Regions from separate parts of the Streptomyces sp. CS113 genome, predicted to be linked through region 4. Evidence: riboswitches for the same ligand, from Rfam matches in the RefSeq annotation. Region 4 holds a riboswitch; each other region holds the start of a gene.
The links. Region 4 has a riboswitch for cobalamin ahead of B9W62_RS29875 (cobalamin biosynthesis protein). Riboswitches for the same ligand answer to the same signal wherever they lie in the genome.
Positions count from the first base shown of each region.

Region 1: linked by a shared signal. The riboswitch ahead of B9W62_RS09225 (energy-coupling factor ABC transporter permease) and the one ahead of B9W62_RS29875 (cobalamin biosynthesis protein) in region 4 are both predicted to bind cobalamin.
Region 2: linked by a shared signal. The riboswitch ahead of B9W62_RS02415 (ABC transporter substrate-binding protein) and the one ahead of B9W62_RS29875 (cobalamin biosynthesis protein) in region 4 are both predicted to bind cobalamin.
Region 3: linked by a shared signal. The riboswitch ahead of B9W62_RS12845 (ribonucleoside-diphosphate reductase subunit alpha) and the one ahead of B9W62_RS29875 (cobalamin biosynthesis protein) in region 4 are both predicted to bind cobalamin.

Region 1 covers NZ_KZ195574.1:2,144,599-2,149,657, forward strand. Annotated here, with positions in the region: gene B9W62_RS09205 (FAD-binding and (Fe-S)-binding domain-containing protein) at 1-93, shown strand, start outside; gene B9W62_RS09210 (DUF7144 family membrane protein) at 163-630, opposite strand; gene B9W62_RS09215 (chloride channel protein) at 919-2,277, shown strand; gene B9W62_RS09220 (potassium channel family protein) at 2,388-2,849, shown strand; cobalamin riboswitch at 2,915-3,100, shown strand; gene B9W62_RS09225 (energy-coupling factor ABC transporter permease) at 3,130-3,828, shown strand; gene B9W62_RS09230 (energy-coupling factor ABC transporter substrate-binding protein) at 3,825-4,181, shown strand; gene cbiQ (cobalt ECF transporter T component CbiQ) at 4,182-4,931, shown strand; gene B9W62_RS09240 (ATP-binding cassette domain-containing protein) at 4,928-5,059, shown strand, end outside.
Region 2 covers NZ_KZ195574.1:606,194-611,252, forward strand. Annotated here, with positions in the region: gene B9W62_RS02400 (flavodoxin family protein) at 1-47, shown strand, start outside; gene B9W62_RS02405 (ABC transporter ATP-binding protein) at 93-863, opposite strand; gene B9W62_RS02410 (FecCD family ABC transporter permease) at 860-1,936, opposite strand; gene B9W62_RS02415 (ABC transporter substrate-binding protein) at 1,933-3,000, opposite strand; cobalamin riboswitch at 3,063-3,249, opposite strand; gene B9W62_RS02420 (fasciclin domain-containing protein) at 3,331-3,990, opposite strand; gene B9W62_RS02425 (M56 family metallopeptidase) at 4,255-5,059, opposite strand, start outside.
Region 3 covers NZ_KZ195574.1:2,989,809-2,994,867, forward strand. Annotated here, with positions in the region: gene mctP (monocarboxylate uptake permease MctP) at 1-631, shown strand, start outside; gene B9W62_RS12840 (GNAT family N-acetyltransferase) at 737-1,243, shown strand; cobalamin riboswitch at 1,305-1,466, shown strand; gene B9W62_RS12845 (ribonucleoside-diphosphate reductase subunit alpha) at 1,594-3,969, shown strand; gene B9W62_RS12850 (ribonucleotide-diphosphate reductase subunit beta) at 3,969-5,000, shown strand.
Region 4 covers NZ_KZ195574.1:6,657,591-6,662,649, forward strand. Annotated here, with positions in the region: gene cobN (cobaltochelatase subunit CobN) at 1-1,059, opposite strand, end outside; gene B9W62_RS29870 (cobyric acid synthase) at 1,056-2,564, opposite strand; gene B9W62_RS29875 (cobalamin biosynthesis protein) at 2,561-3,550, opposite strand; cobalamin riboswitch at 3,662-3,807, opposite strand; gene B9W62_RS29880 (hypothetical protein) at 3,957-4,178, opposite strand; gene pitH (low-affinity phosphate transporter PitH) at 4,213-5,059, opposite strand, start outside.

The sequences.
Region 1 (5,059 bases), 4.5 Mb from region 4:
GCACGGGCCCTGGCCCTGGCCGGCACGGCGGCGGCCGCGGTGGGCGCCGCGGCGGCGGCGACGGCGCTGGCCAGGAGCCTGCGCCGGCACTGAGCCCGGCACCGACGGACGGTCACCACCGACGATGCGTGGTGACCGTCCGTCGTTGCCGGGCGCGGCGTCTCAGGCCCGGGACGACGCGCTGTCCTGGCGGCTCGCCAGGGCCCAGATCACGAACACGTCGATCGCCATCATGATCACGGACCAGACGGGCGCGTACGGCAGGAACAGGAACTGGGCGATCAGGCTCAGCGAGGCGAGGACGATGCCCGCCACCCGTGCCCAAGCCATGTCCTTGAGCAGGCCGTACCCGGTGACGAACACGAGGGCGCCGAGGATGACGTGGACGATCCCCCAGCCGGTCAGGCTCATCTCGTAGACGTAGGTGCCGATACGGGCGTACACGTCGTCCTCGGCGATGGCCGCGATGCCCTGGAGGACGGCGAGCGCGCCGTTCAGCAGCAGCAGTACGCCCGCGAAGACGACACCGCCGGTCACCCAGCCGCTGGTGCGGTCGCCCGAGCGCTGGGCCCAGGAGGCGTCGCCGCCGTGGGACGGCCGGCCGGGAGAGGGTTCGGCGTGCTGGCTCATGAGCGGAGTCCTTTCTGTGTCCCCCGTACGGGGCAGCTGCCCGCCGGCGCCGACGGCGCGGACAGGTCGTTTCGAGCCTGCGGGCGCCCGCGCCACCCGGCCACGCGGGTCCGCCGTACGGGTGAATCGCGCCCCGGGCGCGCACATGCGGACGCCCGGGGCCTCGCGTTAACTGAACGGCATCCGCGGCTGCCGGAGACCGACGGGCCGTGGGACCGAGGGGGCGGACGAAGGAGGGCGTGTGACGAGTCGGCCGCTGCCCCGGCGGTGCCCGCGCGGGCGGTTTCGGTGACCGCGCCGGCGCACGCGGCCCCGGGCCGGGCCGAGCAGTCGCTGCGGCAGACCCTGCTCAGCCCCGGCTACCGGCGGCTGTTGCTGCTGTGCGTGCTGCTCGGTGTGCCCATCGCGCTGGCCTGCTTCTTCTTCGTCGGGCTCCAGCACGAGTTGCAGCACTGGGTGTGGACCTCGCTGCCCGAGGCGGCCGGATACGACACCCCGCCCTGGTGGTGGCCGCTGCCCGCGCTGGTCCTCGCCGGACTGATCCTGGCGCCGATCGTGACGCGGATGCCGGGCGGCGGCGGCCATCTCCCCGTCAACGGTCTGGGCGGGGCGCCGGTCGGCCCGCGCGCGCTGCCCGGCGCGGTGCTGGCCGCGCTGGCCACGCTGCCGCTCGGCGTGGTGCTGGGGCCCGAGGCCCCGCTCATGGCCGTCGGCAGCGGGCTGGCCCTGCTGGCGGTGCGGCGGGCCGGCGCCGGCGGTGACCAGCGGGCGAGCGCGATCCTGGCCACGGCCGGCTCCACCGCCGCGATCTCCACCATCCTCGGCGGCCCGATCGCGGCGGCGGTCCTGCTCATCGAGGGCGCGGGGCTGGCCGGCACCCAGCTGGTCGCCCTGCTGCTGCCCTGCCTGCTGGCCAGCGCGACCGGCGCCCTGGTCTTCACCGGCTTCGGGCAGTGGACGGGGCTGGAGATCGGCGCGCTGAGCCTGCCCCACCTGCCGCCCCAGGCCAATCCGGACGCGGGCGACTTCCTGTGGGGGCTGCCCACCGCCGCCCTGATCGCCGTACTGGTCACGCTGGCCCGCGCGCTGGGCCGCCGCACCGTCACCTGGACCCGGCGCCACACGGCCGCGCGCACCGTCGCCTGCGCCACCGCGGTCGGCGTCTGTGTCGCCGCGTACGCGCTGATCACCGGACGCTCCCCGGCCGAGGCGGCGCTGTCCGGCCAGGCCGCCCTGGCCCAGCTCGCCGCGCACCCGCACACTTGGTCCGTGGGGGCCCTGGTCGCGTTGGTCGCGTGCAAGGGGCTGGCCTGGGGCATCGCGCTGGGCGCGCTGCGCGGCGGCCCGATCTTCCCGGCCGTCCTGCTGGGCGCGGCGACGGCCCTGGCCTGCTCGGGGCTGCCCGGCTTCGGCGCGACCCCGGCGCTGGCCCTCGGCATCGCCGCCGCGGCGGCCGCGGTGACGGGGCTGCCGCTGGCCAGCTCGGTCCTCGCGGTGCTGCTGATGGGCCGGGACGCCCACGACCAGATGCCGCTGATCGTCATGGCGTCGGTGGTCGCGTTCATCGTGGCGCAACTGGTGCGCCGGACCCCGCCGGAGGCGGGCGGGTCGCCGGGCGGGGCGCCGTCGGCGGGAGCGGCACGGTGAAGGACCGCCGGACCGCACACCCGCGTCCTCGCCCTCGTACTCGCCCGCGTCCCGGTACCGGCTGGGCCGCCGTCCGGCCCTGGGTCGTACGGGCGGGGATCGCGGCCGCCGTGGTCGTGGCGTATTTCCTGCTCCCGCTCGACCACCTGGGGCCGCAGCGGCCGGTGCTGAGCTGGGTGCTGTTCGCCCTGCTGCTGACCGTGGTGGCGGTGCTGCTGCTGCGGCAGATCCGGCACGTCCTCCTCGACCGTCCGGACAGCCGCCCCGGCGTGGTCATCTCGCTGCTGATCGTGCTGTCCGTGCACGTCTTCTCGGCGGCGTACTACGCCCTGGCCAAGTCGCCGGGCGAGTTCAGCGGACTGCACACCCGGATCGACGCGCTGTACTTCACCGTGGTGACGCTCGCCACCGTCGGGTACGGGGACATCACCCCGAGGGGCCAGGCCGCGCGGGTCGTGACCGTGCTTCAGATCACGTACAGCTTCGTCTTCCTCACGGCCGCCGCCACCGCGCTGACCACCCGGATGCGCGACCGGGTGGTCCGGGGGCCCCAGCGGGGCCGCTCGCGCTGACGGAGGTGCCGCCCGCCCGCCCGGACGGGGCTCGAGGCCTGCTTGTGCCCGGCCCGGTGGGAGCACTACTGTCGCCACGCCTTGGTGAACGGGAAACCGGTGTGATGCCGGTGCGGCCCTCGCCACTGTGAATCGGGAAGTCCGGCTCCGGCCCCCACGGGCAGCCACTGGATCGCTTGCGATCCGGGAAGGCGGAGCACGGGCGGTGGTACCCGTAAGCCAGGAGACCGGCCAAGGCGCGTCGTCCATCCACGAGGTGCTGGAGAGGGTCTGCTGAGCCATGCACATAGCCGAGGGCTTTCTGCCACCGGCGCACGCGATCGCCTGGGGTGTCGCGTCCGCGCCGTTCGTCGTCCACGGAGTCAGGTCACTCACCCGTGAGGTCAGGGAGCACCCGGAGAGCACGTTGCTCCTCGGCGCCTCCGGAGCCTTCACGTTCGTCCTGTCGGCACTGAAGCTGCCGTCCGTCACCGGGAGTTGCTCGCATCCGACCGGCACCGGTCTGGGCGCGATCCTGTTCCGGCCGCCGATCATGGCGGTCCTGGGCACCATCACCCTGCTGTTCCAGGCGCTGCTGCTCGCCCACGGCGGGCTGACCACGCTCGGCGCCAACGTCTTCTCGATGGCGATCGTCGGCCCGTGGGCCGGGTACGGCGTCTACCGGCTGCTGCGCCGCTGGGACGTGCCGTTGATGGTCACCGTGTTCTTCGGCGCGTTCGTCGCCGACCTGTCCACGTACTGCGTGACCAGCGTGCAGCTGGCGCTGGCCTTCCCCGACCCGAGCAGCGGGTTCCCGGGCGCGCTCGGCAAGTTCGGGTCCATCTTCGCCGTGACCCAGATCCCGCTCGCGGTGAGCGAGGGCCTGCTCACGGTGATCGTGATGCGGCTCCTGGTGCAGTCCAGCAAGGGCGAACTGACCCGGCTCGGAGTGCTGTTGACCCGGTCCGGCGAGCGGAAGCAGGAGGCGGTGGCGCGATGAGCCGGAACACGAGGATCAACGCCCTGCTGCTGCTCGCGGTGGCCGCGCTGGCGGTGCTGCCGCTGGTGCTGGGGCTCGGCGACCACAAGGAGGAGCCGTTCGCCGGGGCCGACGCGGAGGCCGAGACGGCGATCACCGAGATCGAACCGGACTACGAGCCGTGGTTCTCCCCGCTGTACGAACCGCCGTCCGGGGAGGTCGAGTCGGCGCTGTTCGCGCTCCAGGCCGCGCTCGGCGCGGGCGTGCTGGCGTACTACTTCGGGCTGCGCCGGGGCCGGCGGCAGGGCGAGGAGCGGGCGTCGGCGGCTTCCGGGGCCACGACGGCACCGCGGAACACCCCAGAAGGGGACTGAGTGCTGCCGATCGACGCGGCGGCGCACAGCAGTCGCTGGCGCCGCCGCCATCCCGTGGACAAGGCCGTGCTCGGTCTCGGTCTGACCGTGCTCGCGATCTCGCTGCCGCCCTGGCCGGGCGCGGCGCTGGTGCTGGTGGCGGCGCTGACGGTGCTGCTCGGCCCGGCGGGCGTGCCCGGACGCCGGCTGTGGCGGGCGTACCGGGTGCCGCTGGGGTTCTGCGTGACGGGGGCGCTGCCGCTGCTGGTGCAGGTCGGGGGGCCGGACGGGTTCCTGTCGGCGGCCGACGGCGGCGCGGTGCGCGCGGGTGGGCTGCTGCTGCGCACCTCGGCGGCCTCGCTCGGGGTGCTGCTGTTCGCGTTCACCACGCCGATGTCGGACCTGTTGCCGCGCCTGGTGCGGGCCGGAGTGCCCGCGCCGGTCGTGGACGTGGCGCTGGTGACGTACCGGATGAGTTTCCTGCTGCTGGACTCGGTGCGCCGGATCCGGCAGGCGCAGGCCGCGCGGCTCGGGCACACCACGCGGGCGGCGGCCTGGCGTTCGCTCGGCGGGCTCGGCGCCACCGCGTTCGTGCGGGCCTTCGACCGGGCGGCGCGGCTCCAGTCGGGGCTCGCCGGGCGCGGCTACGACGGCACCCTGCGCGTGCTGGTGCCCGAGGCGCGCGTGTCGGTGCCGTTCACGGCGGCGAGCGTCGCGCTGCTCGCGGCGCTGGCCACCCTCACCCTCGTACTGGAAGGACCCCTGTCGTGAGCGGACCGGCCCAGCCCTCGGAACCGGCCCCGGCCCTGGTCGCCCTGCGGGGCGCGGCGTTCGCGTACGAGGAGGGGCCGGACGTGCTGACGGGCCTGGACTTCGCGGTGCGCGAGGGGCGGGCGCTG
Region 2 (5,059 bases), 6.1 Mb from region 4:
GCTGGGAGCTGGGGGCCACGCTCGCCGCCGGTCTGATGGACGACTGAGCACGCACCCGTGAGCACGCACCGGGCGGCCGCTCGCACCCGTGCCTAGGGCAGTGTGCCCAGGAAGCGCACGTGCGGGCGGCCGGCCGGGCCGGTGGGCGTGATCTCGGCGTCGACCCGGTAGACCTTCGCGACCAGCTCGGTGGTCAGGACCTCCGTGGGTGCGCCGCGGGCCACGACCCGTCCCTCGGCGAGGACGACGAGGTGGTCGCAGTACATCGCGGCGAGGTTGAGGTCGTGCAGGGCGACCACGCTGGTGACCGGCAGGGCGGCGACGAGTGCCAGCACGTCCAGCTGGTGCTGGATGTCGAGGTGGTTGGTCGGCTCGTCGAGCAGGAGTTCGCGCGGTTCCTGGGCGAGGGCGCGGGCGATCTGCACGCGCTGGCGTTCGCCGCCGGAGAGCGTGTGCCACAGCCGGTCGGCCCGACCGGTCAGTCCGGTGCGCTCCAGTGCGTCCGCGACCGCCTCCTCGTCGGCCGCCGACTCCGGTGTCCAGGCGCGGCGGTGCGGGATGCGGCCGAGCCGGACGACCTCCTGGACCGTCAGTTCCACCTGGGTTTCCGTCTGCTGCTCGACCACGGCCACGCGCCGGGCGACGTCCCGGCGGCCCACCCGGTCCAGCGGGCGTCCGTCCAGGGTGACGAGGCCCGAGGACGGGGCGAGTACGCCGGCGAGCAGCCGCAACAGGGTGGACTTGCCGGAGCCGTTGGGGCCGAGCAGGCCCGTCGTGGCGCCGGTCCGCGGGCTCAGGTCGACGCCGTCCAGGACGAGCCGCCCCCCGGCGGCGCGGGAGACCCGCTCGGCGTTCAGCGTCACCGTGCCCTCCGGGTGCGGTACAGCACGAGCACGAAGGCCGGCACCCCGATCAGCGAGGTCACGACGCCCACCGGCACCTCCTGGGGGGCGAGGACGGTACGGGCCAGGGTGTCGACCCACACCAGGAACACGGCGCCGGCGAGGGCGCAGACCGGCAGCAGCCGGGCATGGCCGGGGCCGGTGAGCGCCCGTACCGCGTGCGGCAGTACCAGCCCGACGAAGCCGATCGCGCCGGCCGAGGCGACCAGGGCGGCGGTGAGCAGGGCGGTGGCGCACAGCAGCACCAGCCGGGTACGGGCCACGCGGACGCCGAGCGCGGCCGCCGCGTCCTGGCCGAAGGCGAAGGCGTCCAGCGTCCTGGCGTAGCCGAGGCACACGGCCAGGACCGGCACCAGGACGGCCGTGCCGGTCCGTACGTCGCTCCAGCCCGCGCCGCCGAGTGAGCCGAGCAGCCAGAACAGCACGCCGCGGGTGGTCTCGGCGTCGGCGGCGGTCATGACCACGAACGACGTGAGCGCGGAGAACAGCTGCATCGCCGCCACACCCGCGAGCACCACCCGGTCCGTGGTCCCGCCGAGGCTGTGGCTGAGCAGCATCACCAGCGCGAAGGAGCAGACCGCCCCGATGAACGCCCCGCCGGAAACGGACAGCGCGCCACCGCCCACGCCGAGGACGACGACCAGCACGGCGCCGGTCGAGGCGCCGGAGGAGACGCCGAGGACGAAGGGGTCGGCGAGCGGGTTGCGCAGCAGTGACTGGAGGACGGCCCCGCACACGGCGAGTCCGGCGCCGCACACCGCCGCGAGCAGGGTGCGGGGCAGGCGCAGGTCCCAGACGATGCCGTCGCGGATCGGCGAGACGCCCTCGGCGCCGGTGCCGGCACCGAGGTGGGCGGCGATCACGGACCACACGTCGGCGACGCCGATGTCGGCCGGGCCGATGGTCACGGCGACGGCCACGGAGGCGCACAGGGCGACGACTCCGGCCGCCGCCCACGCGAGGGGGGCGCGCCGGGACGCGCGTGGGCCGGAGACGGACGCCGGTGCCGCGGCCGTCCGGCTCGCGGACGTCACTTGGCGAGCCCGAACTCGCGCAGCGCCGCCGCCACCTGTTCCACGCCCTCGACGGTACGGATGGTGGGGTTCATGGCCTGTCCGCTGAGCAGCACGTAGCGCTTCTTCCGGACGGCGGTCATGTTCCTGGTCACGGGGTTGGACTCGAGGAACTCGATCTTCTTCGCCGCGGTCTCGGCCGTCTGGGACTTGCGGGTGAGGTCGCCGAGGACCAGGACGTCGGGGTCGCGGTCGGCGACGGTCTCCCAGCCGGCCTGCGGCCACTCCTCGTGGGTGTCGTCCATGGCGTTCTCGGCGCCGACCGCGCGGGTGATGACGCCGGGGGCGCCGCAGCAGCCCGCGAGGTAGGGCGAGGTGGAGTTGGCGAACCAGTACATGAGGGTGACGCCGGAGGCGTCGATGCCGGACGTCGCCCCGTCGACCCTGGACTCGAGGTCGGCGACGAGCTTCTCGCCGCGCTCCTCGACGTCGAAGAGGCGGGCCAGATCGCGGACTTCGCCGTAGACGGTGTCCATGGTGAGAGGCTCGCTCCGGACGCCGTCGCCGTCGCCGCTGTTGTCCTTGCCCGCGCAGTCGGACGGGGACAGGTAGGCCGGCACACCGAGTCGGGTGAACCGTTCGCGGGTGGCCACGCCGCCGGTGCCGAGCGTGGAGGCGAAGGAGGCGGCGACGAAGTCGGGTTCGGCGTCCAGGACCGTCTCGAGGGACGGCATGTCGTCGGCGAGCCGGGGGACTTCGGAGTTCGCCTTCTCCAGTCCCTTCATGACCGGGTCGGTCCAGGTGGCGGTGCCCGCCATGCGGTCGGCGAGGCCGAGTGAGAGCAGGATCTCCGTGGTGCCCTGGTTGAGGGAGACCGCCCGGCGCGGCGGCGCGGTGACCCGGACGTCGTGCCCGCAGTCCCGGACGGTGCGGGGATAACCGGCCGGGGCTGCCGCGTCGTCATTGGCCGCCCCGGAGCCGCACCCGGAGGCCAGCAGGGCGCCGGACAGGAGCAGGACGGGACCGCGCAGGGCACGGCGGGAAAGGAGGGGGCGGCGGGGGCCGACGGGACCTGCTGCGGACAAGGGGGATCCTCTGGCGTCGAGGGCTCATGCGCGAAGCCCGTCCGTACGATGCGGCCCGCGCCGCACGCGGCGCGGGTGCCAGCAGGTCTTCGGACTCGGGTTCGACCGGACGGAACGCCTTCCCGGACGGCGTACGCCGCCCAGTGGCCCGTGTTCCGCCCGTCCCCCTCACCGCTGCGCGTCAGTTCCGGATTCGCACCGGATTCCCTGACCCACCAGGTGGGTTCGACTGGCTTGCGCAAGCTACCACAGGGGCACCGCCCCGCCGGGGGGCGGGCCACTGCCCGACCCGCTCCCCCGGCCCCTCGGGCCGCCACGCCCGCCCGCGCGTCAGCTCTTCGGCATGAGGACGGTGTCGATGATGTAGACGTTGGCGTTGGCGGTCTTCACGTTGCCGCAGACGACCTTGGCCGAGTCGTTGACCTCGTAGGACTCGTCCGAACCCGAGGTGGTCAGCTTCGACTTCTGCAACGTGTCGAAGGAGCCGTTCTCCAGGTCCGCGGGCGCGAGCTTCTGGCCCACGACGTGGTAGGTCAGGATGTCGGTGAGCATCGCCTTGTCGGCCAGCACCTTGTCCAGGTCGGCCTTCGGGATCTTGGCGAAGGCGTCGTTGGTCGGCGCGAAGACGGTGATGTTCTCCGCGTTGTTGAGCGTGTCGACCAGACCGGCCTTCTGCACCGCGGACACCAGCGTGGACAGGGCCGGGTTGTTCGAGGCGGCCGTGGCGACGGGGTCCTTGGCCATGCCGTCGAACGAACCGGCGCCCTCCTTCGGCACCGTGGAGCAGGCCGGACCGAACGGCTCGTCGGAGCCCTCCATGCCGCCGGAGGTGTCGGCCGACTGGTCGTCGGTCGCCGCGGGGGCCGAGGAGGCGGCCTGCGCGGAGTCCGAGGAGCCGCTGTCGCCGTCGTCGGAACAGGCGGCCAGGGACAGGGGCAGGACGGCGGCCGCGACGACGGCGACGGCGGAGCGGCGGATACGGGCGTTCATGGAGAATCTCCCTGAAAACGGGCAGCTCAAAGGCTGCGTTCGGTACGGAGGTCGGTGCGCGTGGTGCGCGGTGGTCGGTGCTGGATCGATGTGGTGTGCGGCGGTCCGCCGAGTACGCGGCGCCGTGGTGCGGTGGCCGGCCGACCCGGGTCCGGAGTCGGCCGCCGGTTCACTCTCGGCGTGGTCTCGGTTCTCGCCTCACACGGGGAATCCGGAGCCGCCCCGGCCCCGGATTGGTGACTCACCCGATCGAGTGAGGGAGTCTCACAGCGGCGTCGCGGTCCGGAGGATGAGGAACATCGTCACGGCGGCGTCCGCGGACGACATCGCCGAGACGGCGGTGCCCGCCGCCGCGCCCCAGGCGGCCAGGCCCACCGAGGTGAACACCGGGGGCCAGGTGCGGACCGCGGGGGCGGGGCCGAGCAGGGCGGCCACCCGGCGCGGCACCGGACCGGGCGCCGCGAGTCCGGCGAGGGTGCTGACGGGAGTGCCGCGGGAGACCAGGGCCGCCTTGCCGATCGCCGTCGCGACCGTCCGCCGGTCGCCGACCGTGCGGGCGGCGGTCTCGTCCGCCCACCGCTCCGCCGTGTAGGCGACGGCGGTTCTCAGCGGGCGCAGGAACGGGTTGGCCAGTGCGGCGAGGCGGACGGCGAGCAGAAAGCGGTGGTGCCCGGCGGCGAGGTGGGCGCGCTCGTGGGCGAACAGGGCCCGCCGCTCACCCGGTTCGAGGCAGTCCAGCAGGGCCGTACTCACCACCACGCGGTCCCGGCGCCCACCGGGCAGCGCGTACGCGTAGGGCACGTCGTCCGGCAGTACGGCCACCCCGGTGCCGGGCAGCCCGGCCAGTGCCCGGTGGGCGCGGCGGCGCACCCTGCCGTGCCGCCACAGGGCCCGCGCCGAGGCCGCGACCACCGCACAGAGCGCGGGGATGGCCGCCTTGCCGACGATCTCGTCGTAGGGCACCGCCGCCCGGACCTCGGGGTCCGACCAGCCGTCGGGGAGCGGGTTGCCCGGGAGTTGGGCGGTGCCGACCACCATCACCAGGGCCAGGCACACGGTGCTGCACAGG
Region 3 (5,059 bases), 3.7 Mb from region 4:
GTTCCCGGACTGGTTCGCGGGCGTCGCCTTCGCGGCGATCGGCATCGGCGCCCTGGTCCCGGCGGCGATCATGTCGATCGCGGCCGCGAACCTCTTCACCCGCAACATCTACAAGGACTTCATCAAGCCCGACGCCACCCCGGCACAGGAGACGAAGGTCTCCAAGCTGGTGTCGCTGCTGGTGAAGGTGGGCGCACTGATCTTCGTCCTGGGCATGGACAAGACGGTCGCGATCAACTTCCAGCTGCTGGGCGGCATCTGGATTTTGCAGACCTTCCCGGCCCTGGTCGGCGGCCTGTTCACCCGCTGGTTCCACCGCTGGGCGCTGCTCGGCGGCTGGGCGGTCGGCATGGTCTACGGCACGGTCGCCGCCTACGGTGTCGCCTCGCCGACGCAGAAGCACTTCGGCGGCTCCTCCGACGAGATCCCCGGCATCGGCGAGATCGGCTACATCGGGCTCACCGCCTTCGTGCTGAACGTCCTGGTCACCGTGGTCCTGACCTTCGTCCTGCGGGCGGCCAAGGCGCCCGACGGCGTCGACGAGACCAAGCCGAGCGACTACACGGCGGACGCCGGCGACCCCGGCGTCCAGGTGGAACTGCCGCCGGCCACGGCGGGCAGCTCGCACTAGCGGCGCCCCTTCAGCGGGCCGTCGGAGAAATCCGGCGGCCCGTTGCCGTACCCGTCGGAGAAATCCGGCGGCCCGTTGCCGTACCCGTCGGGCACACTCGGCGTCATGGACTTCGTGATCCGGCGGGCGACGGCCGAGGAGTACGACACCCTCGGCGAGATCACCGCGCAGGCCTACCTGCGCGACGGCCTCCTCGACTTCGGGGAGAGCGATGCGTATCTCGACGAGCTGAGGAACGTGGCCAAGCGCGCGACCGCCGCCGAGGTGCTGGACGCCGTGGCCGACGGCCGGGTGCTCGGCGGCGTGACCTTCGTGCCGTCCGGCGGCCCCATGGCGGACATAGCGCGCCCCGGCGAGGCCGAGATACGCATGCTCGCCGTCGCCCGCGAGGCGCGCGGCCGCGGGGCGGGCGAGGCCCTCGTGCGCGCCTGCGTCGACCGGGCCCGGGCCGTCGAGGGCTGCCGGAGCGTCGTGCTGTCGACCCAGGCCACCATGCGCACCGCCCACCGCCTCTACGAGCGTCTGGGCTTCGTCCGCACGCCCGACCGCGACTGGAATCCCGTGCCGGAGCTGGACGACATCATGCTGCTCACCTACGAACTGACGCTCTGACACGCTCGCGGCACCCCGGCACGGCACCCCGCCGGGACACAACATCTGGGGGTGCTCGCGCCACCCGGCACAAGATGTATGCTCGTGCTCGCTGTCGCCGCAGGGGAATCCGGTGCGAATCCGGAACTGTCCCGCAACGGTGTACTTGCGTGCATCCGTACGTCTTCGCACGTGCGCGCACGCCTGTCCAGTCCGAGGACCTGCCGACAGTGCGCCCGGCCGCCCTGGCCCGGGTGCCATGACGTCCGGGCCTCGTGGAGTGGGCCGGTGGACGCGACGCCGCGTGCGCTCGTGAGCTGCCCCCTGCCCTCCCTCCGCCAGGCCCCGTGCCGAGCGAGGGAGTGCTCCACGTGACCATCGCGCCAGCCGATCCGGCTTCAGCGACCCCGGCGACGGCGACCGGGGAACCCGACGGACCCGGTGCCGCCCTGCTGCGGACCCTGACCGGGCTGACCGCCGACCTCCAGGGCGCCGACCCCGGCCGGGTGGCCGCCGCCGCGCTGCGCGGCCGGTCCGCCCACGCGGACGAGGCCGAGCTGCGGGAGCTGGCCACCGAGGCGGCCGCCGGTCTGATCTCCGAGGACCCGGTCTACTCCCGGCTGGCCGCCCGCCTGCTGACCATCGGCATCCGCGCCGAGGCGGCCTCCCAGGGCGTCGTCACCTTCACCGACTCCGTCGCCACCGGCCACCGCGAGGGCCTGATCGCCGACCGCACCGCCGCCTTCGTACGGCTGCACGCGGAACGCCTGGACGCGCTGATCGACCGGGCCGCCGACGACCGCTTCGGCTACTTCGGGCTGCGTACGCTCTACAGCCGCTACCTGCTCCGGCATCCGATCACCCGCAAGGCCGTCGAGACGCCCCAGCACTTCCTGCTGCGGGTGGCCGCCGGACTCGCCGAGGACGACACGGTGCGCGCGGTGGACGAGGTCGCCGCGCTGTACGGGCTGATGAGCCGCCTGGACTACCTGCCCTCCTCCCCCACCCTCTTCAACTCCGGCACCCGGCACGCCCAGATGTCGTCCTGCTACCTCCTGGACTCCCCCAAGGACGAGCTGGACTCCCTCTACGACCGCCTCCACCAGGTCGCCCGCCTCTCCAAGCACGCCGGCGGCATCGGCATCGCCTACTCCCGCGTCCGCGCCCGGGGTTCGCTGATCCGCGGCACCAACGGGCACTCCAACGGCATCGTCCCGTTCCTGAAGACGCTGGACGCCTCGGTCGCCGCCGTGAACCAGGGCGGCCGGCGCAAGGGCGCCGCCGCCGTCTACCTGGAGACCTGGCACGCGGACGTCGAGGAGTTCCTGGAGCTGCGGGACAACACCGGCGAGGACGCCCGCCGTACGCACAACCTGAACCTCGCGCACTGGATCCCGGACGAGTTCATGCGCCGGGTGGACGCCGACGGGACCTGGTCGCTGTTCTCCCCGGCCGACGTGCCGGAGCTGACCGACCTGTGGGGCGAGGAGTTCGACGCCGCCTACCGCAGGGCGGAGGAGGCGGGGCTCGCCCGCAGGACGCTGCCCGCCCGTGAGCTGTACGGCCGCATGATGCGCACCCTCGCGCAGACCGGCAACGGCTGGATGACCTTCAAGGACACCGCCAACCGCACCGCGAACCAGACCGCGACCCCCGGCCACGTCGTCCACTCCTCCAACCTCTGCACGGAGATCCTGGAGGTCACCGACGACGGGGAGACGGCGGTCTGCAACCTGGGCTCGGTCAACCTGGGCGCCTTCGCCGACCCCGCGAGCGGCGACATGGACTGGGAGCGCCTGGACGCCACCGTCCGCACCGCCGTCACCTTCCTGGACCGGATCGTCGACATCAACTTCTACCCGACCGAGCAGGCCGCCCGCTCCAACGCCCGCTGGCGCCCGGTCGGCCTCGGCGCGATGGGCCTCCAGGACGTCTTCTTCCAGCTCCGGCTGCCCTTCGACTCCCCCGAGGCGAAGGCGCTGTCCACCCGCATCGCCGAGCGGATCATGCTCGCCGCGTACGAGACGTCCGCCGACCTCGCCGAGCGCAGCGGTCCGGTGCCGGCCTGGGAGAAGACCCGTACGGCCCAGGGGGTGCTCCACCCCGACCACTACGGCGTCGAGCCCGCCTGGCCGGAGCGCTGGGCCGCGCTGCGCGAGCGCATGGCCACCACCGGGCTGCGCAACTCCCTGCTCCTGGCCATCGCGCCGACCGCGACCATCGCCTCCATCGCCGGGGTCTACGAGTGCATCGAGCCGCAGGTGTCCAACCTGTTCAAGCGCGAGACGCTGTCCGGCGAGTTCCTCCAGGTCAACTCCTACCTGGTGGACGACCTCAAGCGGCTCGGCGTGTGGGACGCCCGCACCCGTGAGGCGCTGCGCGAGGCCAACGGCTCGGTGCAGGGCTTCTCCTGGATCCCCGAGGACGTGCGGGCGCTGTACCGCACCGCCTGGGAGATCCCGCAGCGCGGCCTGATCGACATGGCCGCCGCCCGCACCCCGTACCTCGACCAGGCCCAGTCGCTGAACCTGTTCCTGGAGACGCCGACCATCGGGAAGCTCTCCTCGATGTACGCCTACGCCTGGAAGCAGGGCCTGAAGACCACGTACTACCTGCGCTCCCGCCCGGCGACCCGGATCGCCCGCGCCGCGGCCCGCGCCACCACCGTCCCCGTGCAGGCCGGCCCCGACTCCGAAGCGGTCGCCTGCTCCCTGGAAAACCCCGAGTCCTGCGAGGCCTGCCAGTAATGACCACCGAGATCCCCGCGACCCGCGCCACCAAGAACCTGCTCGACCCGGGCTTCGAGCTGACCCTGCGCCCCATGCGCTACCCGGACTTCTACGAGCGCTACCGGGACGCCATCAAGAACACCTGGCACGTCGAGGAGGTCGACCTCCACTCGGACGTCGCCGACCTCGCGAAGCTCAGCCCCGAGGAGCAGCACCTGATCGGCCGTCTGGTGGCCTTCTTCGCCACCGGCGACTCGATCGTCGCGAACAACCTGGTGCTGACCCTGTACAAGCACATCAACTCCCCCGAGGCGCGGCTGTACCTGTCCCGCCAGCTCTTCGAGGAGGCCGTCCACGTCCAGTTCTACCTGACGCTCCTCGACACCTATCTGCCCGACCCGGAGGACCGCGCCGCGGCCTTCGCGGCCGTGGAGAACATCCCGTCCATCCGGGAGAAGGCCGGGTTCTGCTTCAAGTGGATGGACTCGGTGGAGTCGATCGACCGGCTGGAGACGCAGGCCGACCGGCGCCGCTTCCTGCTCAACCTGATCTGTTTCGCGGCGTGCATCGAGGGCCTGTTCTTCTACGGCGCCTTCGCCTACGTCTACTGGTTCCGCAGCCGGGGTCTGCTGCACGGCCTGGCCACCGGCACCAACTGGGTGTTCCGGGACGAGACGATGCACATGTCCTTCGCCTTCGACGTCGTCGACACCGTGCGCAAGGAGGAGCCGGAGCTGTTCGACGACCGGCTCCGGCAGGAGGTCACCGACATGCTGAGGGAGGCCGTCGAGGCCGAGCTTCAGTTCGCGCGCGACCTGTGCGGTGACGGCCTCCCGGGGATGAACACCGACTCGATGCGGCAGTACCTGGAGTGCGTGGCCGACCAGCGTCTGACGCGGCTCGGCTTCGCCCCGGTGTACGGCTCCGAGAACCCCTTCTCTTTCATGGAGCTTCAGGGTGTTCAGGAGTTGACCAACTTCTTCGAGCGGCGCCCCTCGGCGTACCAGGTGGCGGTGGAGGGCACCGTCGACCTGGACGAGGACTTCTGAGGTTCCTGGGTCTTCCGAGGCTCCTGGGTTTCCTTTCCCTGACCCCTCCCCTCCTGGGC
Region 4 (5,059 bases):
GTCGAGACCGACCGCGTTGCCGACGCGGGAGTGCTTGGTCGGGTACGCCGTGAAGACCAGCGCGAGCCTCTTGTCGGCGTTCGGCTTGTGCCCGAGGGCCGCGTGCCGCACGGCGATCCCGGCGACCCGCCCCGCCCGCTCGGGGTCGGCGACGTAGACCGGCACGTCGTCGGGACCCTCCTCCTTGAAGGAGAACGGCACCGTGACGAGCCGCCCGTCGAACTCCGGGATCGCGACCTGCATCGCGGCGTCCATCGGGGACAGCGCGGCGTCGGAGGCCTCCCAGGCGGCCCGGGAGGAGGTGAGGCAGAGCCCTTGCAGCACCGGCACGTTCAGGTCGGCCAGCGCCCCGATGTCCCAGGCCTCCTCGTCGCCGCCCGCCGAGGCCTGCGAGGCGTGCGTGCCGCCCGCCGCGAGGACGGTGGCGACCAGGGCGTCGGCCCGGCCCAGCAGCTCGTACAGCCCGGGGTCCGCGCCGCGCAGCGAACCGCAGTACACGGCCAGCGCGTTGGCGCCGCGCGCCTCGATCGCGTCGCACAGCGTGTCGACGAACGCGGTGTTGCCGCTCAGCTGGTGGGCGCGGTAGAAGAGCACGCCGACCGTCGGACGGCCCTCGGTGAAGGTCCGGGAGCCGTGGACGCCGAACTCCGGCATCTTCCGCGGCTCGTCGAAGCCCTCGCCGGTCAGCAGCACCGTGTCCGACAGGAAGCGGGCGAGCTGGGTGAGGTTGTCCGGGCCGCCCTCGACCAGGTAGCGCAGCGCCTGCGCCACCACCCCGGCCGGGACCGACGACTCGGCCATCAGCTCCGCGTCCGGCACGCTCTCGCCGCCGAGCAGGACGGTCGGGACACCGGCCGCCTTCAGCGCGGCCAGTCCGTCCTCCCAGGCGCGCTTGCCGCCGAGCAGGCGCACGACGGCGAGGTCCGCGCCCTCGACCAGGCCCGGCAGTTCCTCCCGTACGTCGACCCGGGTCGGGTTGCCGATCAGGTAGTCGGCGCCCGACGCGCGGGCCGCCAGCAGATCCGTGTCGGCGGTCGACAACAACAGCACTGTGCTCATGCGGGCGCTCCCGGTGGAATGAAGGGCAGTCCTTGCGGCGCGCCGGACTCGATGAGCCGCCACAGCGCGTCGGTGTCCGCGTGGTGTTCGATCAGGTCGCCGAGCCGGTCGAGCTGCTCCTCGCGCAGCGCGGCGAACGAGGTGTCGGGGGCCGGCACGAAGCGGCGGCCCGCGGCGGCGGCCACCTCGCGCAGGAACGCCCGCCGGAAGCCGTCCGACTCCAGCGAACCGTGCCAGTGGGTGCCCCAGGTCTGTCCGACCCGGCAGCCGTCCAAGAAGGGGCTGCCGCCCGTCACCTCGGCGACCCCGTGGTGGATCTCGTACCCCTCGACGCGCTCGCCGAGGGCCTCGCCCACCGGCCGGGTGAGGGTCTTCTCGCGGGCGAACCGCACCCGCACGGGCAGCAGTCCGAGCCCGTCCACGTGCCCGGCGCGCGACTCGACCTCGTCCTCGATGTGCTCCCCGAGGAGCTGGAAGCCGCCGCAGATGCCGAGCACGGGCCGCTGGTCGGCGACCCTGCGCACGATCGCCCGCGCGAGCCCCCGCTCCCGCAGCCACTCCAGGGCCCGCACCGTGCCCCGTGTTCCCGGCACGACGACGAGATCCGCGTCGACCAGCTCCTCCGGCCGGTCCACGAACCGCACCACGACGCCCGGTTCGGCGGCCAGCGCGTCCACGTCCGTGAAGTTGGACATCAGCGGGACCGCGCAGACCGCGACCCGCAGCACGTCCTCGCCGACCGGCGGCGCGACCACCGACTCCCGCACGGTCCCGCGCAGCGAGACCCGCAGACCGTCCTCCTCGTCGATGCCGAGCCCGTGCCGGAAGGGCAGCACGCCGTACGTGTGCCGCCCGGTGAGGCCGTGCAGCATCTCCAACCCGGGCTCCAGGAGCGACACATCACCCCGGAACTTGTTCACCAGGAACCCGGCGACCAGCGCCTGGTCCTCGGGCGCCAGCAGCGCCACCGTGCCGAAGAACGAGGCGAAGACGCCCCCGCGGTCGATGTCGCCGACGACGAGGACGGGCAGTCGGGCGCCCCGGGCGATCCCCATGTTCACGATGTCGGTGCGGCGCAGGTTGATCTCGGCCGGGCTGCCCGCCCCCTCGCAGATCACCGCGTCGTACGTGGCGCGCAGTTCGGCGAGCGAGTCCAGCACCGTGCCGAGCAGCCGCGCCTGGCGCCCGCCGTGGTAGCCCCGGGCGCTCATCTCGCCGACCGGCCTGCCGAGCAGCACCACCTGGCTGCTGCGCTCCCCGCCGGGCTTGAGCAGCACCGGGTTCATGTGCGCGGTGGGCTCCACCCGGCAGGCCTGGGCCTGCATGGCCTGGGCCCGCCCGATCTCCGCGCCCTCGCGGGTCACGAAGGAGTTCAGCGACATGTTCTGCGCCTTGAAGGGCGCGACCTTGACGCCCTGACGCACCAGCCAGCGGCAGATCCCGGCGGTGACGACGCTCTTGCCGGCGTCGGAGGTGGTGCCGGCGACGAGCAGGCCACCGTTCATGACGTACGTCCCTTCGTGACGTCCCGCTCCGCCGCGGCGGCGGAGGCTCCGCGCGCGAGCAGTCGTGCGCCGGCGCACACGCCCAGCGCCAGCCAGCCCACGCGCCGGGAGAGCCGTACCGCCCGGTCGATGTCGCCCGAACCGGCCCGGACGGCGCGTCCCGCGGCGCCGTTGAGGACGGGCCGGTGCTCGACCCGCCCGCCGTAGGAGAGCGTCCCGCCGAGCCGGACGCCCAGGGCGCCGGCGAACGAGGCCTCCACGGGCCCGGCGTTGGGACTCGGATGCTGTGCGGCGTCCGCACGCCAGGCCCGTACGGCGCCCCGCGGATCGCCCCCGGCGACGGTGGTCAGGACGGCGGTCAGCCGGGCGCCCGGCCAGCCCGCGAGGTCGTCCAGGCGGGCCGAGGCCCAGCCGTAGCGGCGGTACCGGGGCGACTTGTGGCCGACCATGGCGTCCAGCGTGTTGACGGCCCGGAAGCCGAGCAGTCCTGGCACACCCGCCACGGCGCCCCACACCAGGGCGCCCACGACCGCGTCCGAGGTGTTCTCGGCGACGGACTCGACGACGGCCCTGGCGACGCCGTCGGCGTCCAGCGCCTGCGGGTCCCGCCCGCACAGGTGCGGCAGCCGCGCCCGCGCCGCCTCGACGTCCCCGGCGTCCAGGGCCCGGCCGATCGCGGCGGCCTCGCGGGCCAGCGAGGTGCCGCCGACGACGGCCCAGGTGGCCGCGCCGGTCAGCGCGACGCGGGCGGCGGGGGAGCGGCGTACGGCGTGCGCGGCGACCGTACCGATCGCGGCGGCGCCCCCGGCGCACACGGCGGTGTGCAGGGCGCCCCAGCCCCGGTGGTCCCGCCACAGCACCCGTTCCACGGCGCCCGCGGCACGGCCGAACGCGGCGACCGGGTGTCCCCGGCGCGGGTCGCCGAGGAGGAGGTCGCCGAGGAGGCCGGCGGCGGCGCCGTACGCGAAGACGCGTCCGGCACGCACGGGTTCAGCCGGTCACACGGTCGGGGAAGCACCGGGTACGGGGTGTCGGGCTCGAGCGGTGGCGGCAGCCGGGCATCGCGTCATGTCCTCACTCAGGGTGTCCACGCCCTGGTTCGAAGAGTCCGGCGGTGAGAGTTCCTGGCTCCCGGGGGTTCCTGTTCCCCGGTCACAGTGGCGGGACCGCGCCGGATTCGCACCGGGCTTCCTCTCCTGCCGCCGTAGATGGCTCCGGAAGTCCACCACGGCCCGCGAACACCCGTCAACCTGGCGTTGACCTGCGACGGGGGAGTGTGCGAAGGCCCACACACGAGTGGTGTGCGCCGGCACGCGAAGGGGCGGGGCGCGGAACGGTTCGAGTCCGTTCCGCGCCCCGCCCCGGCGAGTGCGCCCGTGAACCGGGCGGCGCTCAGGCGACGATCAGATAGATGCCGTAGCCCACCGCCGCCGTGCAGGCCGCGAAGCAGGCGTACGCACCGGTGACCGCGAGGGCCGCGGAGCCGCCCTCGGCGGCGGCCCGCTCCTGGCGGGAGAGGCCGACGATGCCGAGGGTGAACAGGCCCACCAGGGCCACCGTGGCCACGAGGCTGACGCCGAAGACGGAGCCCAGGGCTGCCCAGTCGATGCTCATGGAGGTTCGCTTCCTTCGTACCCGGGACGCGGGTTCAGACGGTGGTGGCGGCCGACGGGGCCTTGGGGTCCGGCGTGGTGGCCGGGGCCGGGACGGTGGCCGCCAGGTCCTCGGTCACACCCGCCGGGGGCGGCGACACCGCGGCCATCGCCGTGGTGACCACACCGGCCGGTTCGGCGGCGCCCACCGGGTCGTCGTCGACGACGTTGGTGTGGTCGACGACCTCGCGGCGCGAGATCCGCCAGATCGCGAAGCTGGACGCGACCAGGAACACCGCGACGAGGGCCGTGCCCCAGTCGCCGAGGCGGCAGACCCACTCGGCGAGCGCGGCGACCAGGGCCGCGGCGGGCAGCGTCAGGCCCCAGGCGATGAACATCCGGGTGGCCGTGGACCACCGGACCACGCCGCCCTTGCGGCCGAGGCCCGCGCCCATCACCGCACCGGAGACCGAGTGCGTGGTGGACAGCGAGAAGCCGAGATGGGAGGAGGCCAGGATGACCGTGGCGGCACTGGTCTGGGCGGCGAAGCCCTGCTGCGGCTGGAGGTCGGTCAGGCCCTTGCCCATGGTGCGGATGATGCGCCAGCCGCCCAGGTAGGTGCCGAGCGCGATGGCCAGGCCCGCACCCAGGATGACCCACACGGGCGGGTCGGAGTCGGGGGCGAGCGAGCCGCCGGCGATCAGGGCGAGGGTGATGATGCCCATGGTCTTCTGGGCGTCGTTGGTGCCGTGGGCCAGCGAGACCAGACCGGCGGAGGCGATCTGACCGGCCCGGTAGCCCTTCGCGGCGGCCTTGCCGTCGGCCTTGCGGCCCAGCGAGTACGTCATCCGGGACGCGAGCATCGCCGCGACGCCGGCCACGATCGGGGCGGCGATCGCGGGG